DNA from 2 places in the Streptomyces sp. NPDC043870 genome. Region 2 is predicted to be linked to the other one. Evidence: riboswitches for the same ligand, from Rfam matches in the RefSeq annotation. Region 2 holds a riboswitch; the other holds the start of a gene.
The links. Region 2 has a riboswitch for glycine ahead of gcvT (glycine cleavage system aminomethyltransferase GcvT). Riboswitches for the same ligand answer to the same signal wherever they lie in the genome.
Positions count from the first base shown of each region.

Region 1: linked by a shared signal. The riboswitch ahead of gcvP (aminomethyl-transferring glycine dehydrogenase) and the one ahead of gcvT (glycine cleavage system aminomethyltransferase GcvT) in region 2 are both predicted to bind glycine.

Region 1 covers NZ_JBWKDT010000008.1:244,790-248,189, reverse strand. Annotated here, with positions in the region: gene AC0699_RS13960 (DNA polymerase IV) at 1-947, shown strand, start outside; partial or broken gene AC0699_RS13955 (PRC-barrel domain-containing protein) at 1,109-1,291, opposite strand; glycine riboswitch at 1,355-1,452, shown strand; gene gcvP (aminomethyl-transferring glycine dehydrogenase) at 1,631-3,400, shown strand, end outside.
Region 2 covers NZ_JBWKDT010000011.1:154,463-157,862, reverse strand. Annotated here, with positions in the region: gene AC0699_RS16795 (enhanced serine sensitivity protein SseB) at 1-602, opposite strand, end outside; gene AC0699_RS16790 (AAA family ATPase) at 808-1,485, opposite strand; glycine riboswitch at 1,613-1,710, shown strand; gene gcvT (glycine cleavage system aminomethyltransferase GcvT) at 1,861-2,976, shown strand; gene gcvH (glycine cleavage system protein GcvH) at 3,032-3,400, shown strand, end outside.

The DNA.
Region 1 (3,400 bases), on a different contig from region 2:
GGGAGCATCTGCGGCGGGCGGGCATGACCACGGTCGCCGAGCTGGCGGAGGCGGGTGAGGACGAGCTCGTACGGCTGCTGGGGAGGGCGCACGGGGCGGCGCTGTACCGGATGGCGATGGGCTTCGACGACCGTCCCGTGGTCGCCGAGCGGGATGCCAAATCGGTGTCCGTGGAGGACACCTTCGACGTGGATCTGCACGACCGGGTGCGGATCAGGATCGAGGTGGAGCGGCTTGCCGACCGGTGTGTGAAGCGACTGCGCGGATCCGGGCACTCGGGGCGCACGATCGTGCTGAAGGTGCGGCGGTTCGACTTCTCGACGCTGACGCGGTCGGAGACGCTGAGGGGGCCGACGGACGACCCAGCGGTGGTGCGGGAGGGCGCGGCCCGGCTGCTGGAGGCGGTGGACACGACGGGCGGCGTCCGGCTGCTGGGCGTGGGGGTCAGCGGACTGGCCGACTACACCCAGGAGGATCTGTTCGCGCAGGCCGCGGCCGGTGAGCACGCGGACGAGGACGGAACCGGGGACTCCGAGCATCGTCCTGGGGGCGAGGAGCCGCCGCAGGAGGAGCAGCAGCCTCCGGCCGAGCGGCGCTGGGCCGCGGGCCATGATGTGCGGCACGCCGAGTACGGAGCGGGATGGGTCCAGGGCAGCGGGCTCGGTCGGGTCACCGTCCGCTTCGAGGAGCCGTGGTCGGTCGTCCCGGGGCGGGTGCGGACGTTCTCGGTGGACGATCCGGCGCTGGAGCCGTCGGAGCCGCTGCCGCTGGTGCGGCAGCCGCCGGATCAGTCGTCGTTGCCCGCCAGCCGGCCGAAGTCCCGGTCGGGTATGGAGCCAGGGCCGGATGCGGGGCCCGTGCCAGGGGGTTCTGTGGTGGTGTCATCGGAGGCGGGCGGCGGGGAGGCCGCCGGCTTCTCCGGCGGGGCGGGGAGGTCGAGTCCGTAGTGGTGGTACAGCTGCAGTTCCTGCTCGGGGGAGAGGTGCCGGCCGACACCGAAGTCGGGGGCGTCCTTGATCAGCGCCCGCTCGAAGGGGATGTGCAAACCGTCGCCCGCGAGTTCGCTGGGCTCCAGGGGGACGAACGCGTCCCGGCTGAACAGGCCCGTGCGTACCGCCGCCCACTCCGGCACCCCCGTCGCGTCGTCGAGATACACCTCGTCCACGGTCCCGATCTTGGCGCCGTTGCGGTCGAACGCCTTGCGGCCGATCAGGCTGCGCGGATCGATATCGGTCTGCACGGTCCCTCCTACAGGTCGCAACGGTTCACTGAACACTACGAAAGTGCACATCTGAGGCGTCGGCCACTCGAGGGTCCGGGCCAAGACCTCGCTGGTAGGCTGGCAGGCGGCTGTTGACCCCGTGCGGGAGAGTGCTCCGGTGAAAGTGCCGGAGACGCCGAAGGAGCAAATCCTCCCCGGAATCTCTCAGGCCCCTGTACCGCACGGACGAGGTCACTCTGGAAAGCAGGGCGGGCGTTTGACGGCATCCGCTCTCACCGACGGTGAAAGCCGGGCTGCCCTCAGGGCGGTCCGGTGAAGCTCTCAGGTTGAGATGACAGAGGGGGAGGCCGTCCGGGCACCCGCGCCGTGGTGCCCCTCGCAGGTCGCAATGACCAGGAGGCCTCCGCAATGACCGCCAACCGCATTCCGCTCTCCCAGCTGGAGCGAGGCACCCCCTTCGAGCAGCGCCACATCGGGCCCGACGCCGAGGCTCAGGCGAAGATGCTCGCGCAGGTCGGCTACGGCTCGCTGGATGAGCTGACCGGCGCCGCCGTGCCGGACGTGATCAAGAGCGCCGAGGCGCTCGGCCTGCCCGACGCCCGCACCGAGGCCGAGGTCCTGGCCGAGCTGCGCTCCCTCGCGGACCGTAACAAGGTGCTCGCGCCGATGATCGGCCTCGGCTACTACGGCACGTTCACCCCGCCGGTCATCCTGCGGAACGTCATGGAGAACCCGGCCTGGTACACGGCGTACACGCCGTACCAGCCGGAGATCTCGCAGGGCCGGCTGGAGGCGCTGCTCAACTTCCAGACGATGGTCGCGGACCTGACCGGTCTGCCGACCTCCGGGGCCTCCCTGCTCGACGAGGGCACTGCGGCCGCCGAGGCCATGGCGCTGTCCCGCCGCGTCGGCAAGGTCAAGGACGGCGTCTTCCTGATCGACGCCGACACCCTGCCGCAGACCGTCGCCGTGATCGAGACCCGGGCCGAGCCGACCGGTGTCGAGGTCGTCGTCGCCGACCTCAGCGAGGGCATCCCGGCCCGGATCGCCGAGCGTGGCGTCTTCGGCGTGCTGCTCCAGTACCCGGGCGCTTCCGGCGCCGTCCGCGACATCAAGCCGGTCATCGAGCAGGCCCATGAGCTCGGCGCGATCGTCACCGTGGCCGCCGACCTGCTGGCGCTGACCCTGCTCACCTCGCCCGGCGAGCTGGGCGCGGACATCGCCGTCGGCACCACCCAGCGCTTCGGAGTCCCCATGGGCTTCGGCGGCCCGCACGCCGGTTACATGGCGGTCCAGGCCAAGCACGCCCGCAGCCTGCCCGGTCGCCTCGTCGGCGTCTCCGTCGACGCTGACGGCAACAAGGCCTACCGCCTGGCGCTGCAGACGCGTGAGCAGCACATCCGCCGCGAGAAGGCCACCAGCAACATCTGCACCGCGCAGGTGCTGCTCGCGGTCATGGCCGGAATGTACGCCGTCTACCACGGCCCCGAGGGCCTCAAGGCGATAGCGCGCCGCACCCACCGCTACGCCGCGATCCTCGCCGAAGGGCTGCGCGCAGGCGGTGTCGAGATCGTGCACGGCGCGTACTTCGACACGCTGACCGCCCGGGTCCCGGGCAAGGCCGCCGGCATCGTCGCCGCCGCCCGTGAGCACGGGGTCAACCTGCACCTCGTGGACGACGACCAGGTCTCCCTCGCCTGTGACGAGACCACGGGCCGCGCCCAGCTCACCGCCGTCTGGTCCGCCTTCGGCGTCGAGGGCGACGTCGAGGCGCTCGACGCGACGGTCGACGACACACTCCCGGCCGCCATGCTGCGCACCGATGACGTCCTCACCCACCCGGTCTTCCACGCGCACCGCTCCGAGACCGCGATGCTGCGCTACCTGCGCAAGCTGGCCGACCGTGACTACGCGCTCGACCGCGGCATGATCCCGCTCGGCTCCTGCACCATGAAGCTGAACGCGACCACCGAGATGGAGCCGGTCACCTGGCCGGAGTTCGGCCAGATCCACCCCTTCGCCCCGGTCGAGCAGGCTCAGGGCTATCTCACCCTCATCCGTGAGCTGGAGGAACGTCTCTCCGAGGTCACCGGGTACGACAAGGTCTCCATCCAGCCGAACGCCGGCTCGCAGGGCGAGCTCGCCGGCCTGCTGGCGGTGCGCGCGTACCACCGTGCC
Region 2 (3,400 bases):
ATGGGGGCGGTGCGGTCGGGGCCCTCGAAGGCGGAGAGCTGGACGCCGATGAAGAGGACCGGAGCGTCGCCCTCGACGCTGGCCAGCACGCGCCGGGCGGTCTGCACGACGCCGGTCCCCTCGAACTCGCCGGCCGCGGCGGCGAGGAAGTCGACCGGCTCCTCCTGCCAGTCCGGCTCGAAGAGCCGGACCCGGCCACCGCTCGCCGGACCGTCCAGCGGGGTGCGCCCGACCCGGCAGAGCTCGGCGACGGCCGGTGGCGGCAGCGGTACGCCGACGGCGCCTCCCGGATTCACGGCGATGCCCAGCTGCGGGGGCAGCCCGCGCGCGAACTCGACCGCGGGCGCGACGGTCCCGGAGATCCGGTCGCCTACACAGGCGAGGAACTGCTGCTGGGAGCTGAAGACGGGGACGTAGGGGGCGCCGTCGATGTCCAGGGTCGGCAGATCGAGGCTGGGGCTGTCCGGTCCGCCGCCGTTCGGCAGCGGGACCCACACGGCGCTGCGGCCCAGCACCTCGACGAGCCGGCCACCCGCGGCGGGGTTGCCGACGGAGGCGGCGAGCGCCTCTTCCAGCTCATTGGCGGGCCATGTCGTGTCCACGTGCGATCCCTGCTTCCCCGTCCGGCCCTCGGGCGGGCCGCGATGTCCTGCGAAAGCAGGGTAGCGGTAGTGCGGGCCGGAACCGCTGGGGGCGAGCCCCAAGGCTCCCGGTACCGCCGAGGGCCGGTGTGTCCGTCCCGGTCGCCGGACAGGCCGGTTCCTCGAAGCCGGTGCGCCCCAGCGCGTCCCGGGGCGGAGCCACCGGTCAGACCGGCTCGTCGAAGCCGATGCGGCGCAGCGTTCGCGCCGCATCGCGGTCCAGCAGGACCGCCGAGGCGCAGCCCGCGGGCAGGCGGCCGCGCTGGGCGTCGCGGACCAGGCGGCCCACCGCCCGGCGGTGGCGGGCGAAGGCGTACCCGGAGACTCCCCGGCCGCGCTCCCGCTGGCCCGCGCGGGCGACGTCCGGGGTGACGTCGAGCAGGACCAGATGGAGGGCACGGCCACGACGGCGCGCCTCGTGGGCCAGCCAGCGCCGTACCCAGGACTGGGTGCCGCAGTCGTGCACGATCACGCTCGCGCCGGAGCGCAGGGCACGCCAGAGCCCGCCGTAGTGGGCGATCCGTACCAGGGGGCGGTACACGGCGTACGGCAGCAGCCTGGGCATCCGCCGGTCCCAGCGGTCCCTGGTGTCCTGTGAGTCGATCCCGCCGTCCTCGGCCGCGCGCCGTATCAGCGTGGACTTGCCGCTGCCCGGCAGCCCGGAGATCACCACCACGTCTCCCGGGCCGAAGACCAGGCTGCGCGGGGTGCGCCCCGCGCGGTCCCGCAGATCGCGCACGACGGGTGCGGGCGCCGCAGCGCCCAGCAGCCCGCGCGAGGGCACGCCCGGCCGGGCGGGCACTCCCGCCGGGGTCAGATATGCACCGCTCCGCTGCACCGTCATCGCTCTCCCCCTGTCAGGTCACTTCGACCCTGCCCCAGAAGCTTAAAGAAAAGGTAATGACCAACAAGTGATTTGCCGATCGGAGCACCCGTGCAATGATGTGCCCGCCAACTGCATACCGGCCGCTTGAATCCGCGCGGGAGAGTCCTGGCCACTGTGTGTGCCGGGCGCCGAAGGAGCAAGTCCCTCCCTTGAATCTCTCAGGCCCCGTACCGCGCGCGATGAGGCAGATCTGAAAAGCGGGCCGCAGCTCCTGCGGCTCCACCCAAGGTGCAAGTCATGACCTCCCCCACGTGTGGTCGTGATGAACCTCTCAGGTTTCGATGACAGATGGGGAGGATCGTCCTCGCCAGTCATGCCCTGGGAGCCCCATCCATGAGCAACGCCCCCCGTCTCACCGCCCTCGATGCCCTGCATCGCTCACTGGGCGCGACCATGACCGATTTCGCCGGCTGGGACATGCCGCTGCGGTACGCGAGTGAGCGCGACGAGCACAACGCCGTACGGACCAAGGCCGGTCTTTTCGACCTCTCCCACATGGGTGAGATCACCGTCACCGGGCCGCAGGCCGCCGCCCTGCTGGACTACGCGCTGGTCGGCAACATCGGCGGCGTCGCCGTGGGCCGCGCCCGCTACACCATGATCTGCCAGGAGAACGGCGGAATCCTCGACGACCTGATCGTCTACCGGCTCGGCGAGACGGAGTACATGGTCGTCGCCAACGCCTCGAACGCGCAGATCGTCCTCGACGCCCTGACCGAGCGCGCCGGAGGCTTCGACGCGGCCGTACGGGACGACCGCGACGCGTACGCGCTGATCGCCGTCCAGGGTCCCGAGTCCCCCGGCATCCTGAAGTCGCTCACGGACGCCGATCTGGACGGGCTGAAGTACTACGCGGGCCTGCCGGGCACGGTCGCCGGCGTCCCGGCGCTGATCGCCCGTACCGGCTACACGGGTGAGGACGGCTTCGAGCTGTTCGTGGCCCCGGCCGACGCCGAGAAGCTGTGGCAGGCGCTGACCGACGCGGGCCAGGACGCCGGCCTGATCCCCTGCGGCCTGTCGTGCCGCGACACACTGCGCCTGGAGGCGGGCATGCCGCTGTACGGGCATGAGCTGACCACCTCGCTCACCCCGTTCGACGCGGGTCTGGGCCGGGTCGTGAAGTTCGAGAAGGAGGGCGGCTTCGTGGGCCGTACGGCCCTGGAGGCCGCCGCCGAGCGTGCGGCCACCAACCCGCCGCGCAAGCTGGTCGGTCTGATCGCCGAGGGCCGCCGGGTGCCGCGCGCCGGGATGTCCGTCGTCTCGGGCGGCCAGGTGATCGGCGAGGTCACCTCCGGAGCCCCGTCCCCGACCCTCGGCAAGCCGATCGCCATCGCCTATGTGGACGCGGCGCACGCCGAGCCCGGCACCGAGGGCGTGGGAGTCGACATCCGCGGTACTCATGAGCCGTACGAGGTCGTGGCGCTCCCCTTCTACAAGCGCCAGAAGTAGTCCCTCCAGCAGCCCCCATCAGCAGCACTCCCCCGCGTACAGGAGAATCCAGGCCATGAGCAACCCCCAGCAGCTGCGCTACAGCAAGGAGCACGAGTGGCTGTCGGCCGCCGAGGACGGCGTGTCGACGGTCGGCATCACGGAGCACGCGGCGAACGCCCTGGGCGACGTCGTGTACGTCCAGCTCCCGGAGGTCGGTGACACGGTGACCGCGGGCGAGTCCTGCGGCGAGCTGGAGTCGACCAAGTCGGTCAGCGACCTGTACTCCCCGGTGACCGGCGAGGTCGTCGAGGCCAACCAGGACGTCGTGGACGACCCGTCGCTGGTGAACTCCGCCCCGTTCGAGGGCGGCTGGCTGTTCAAGGTACGCGTCGCGGAGGAGCCGAAGGATCTGCTCTCCGCCGACGAGTACACCGACTTCGCC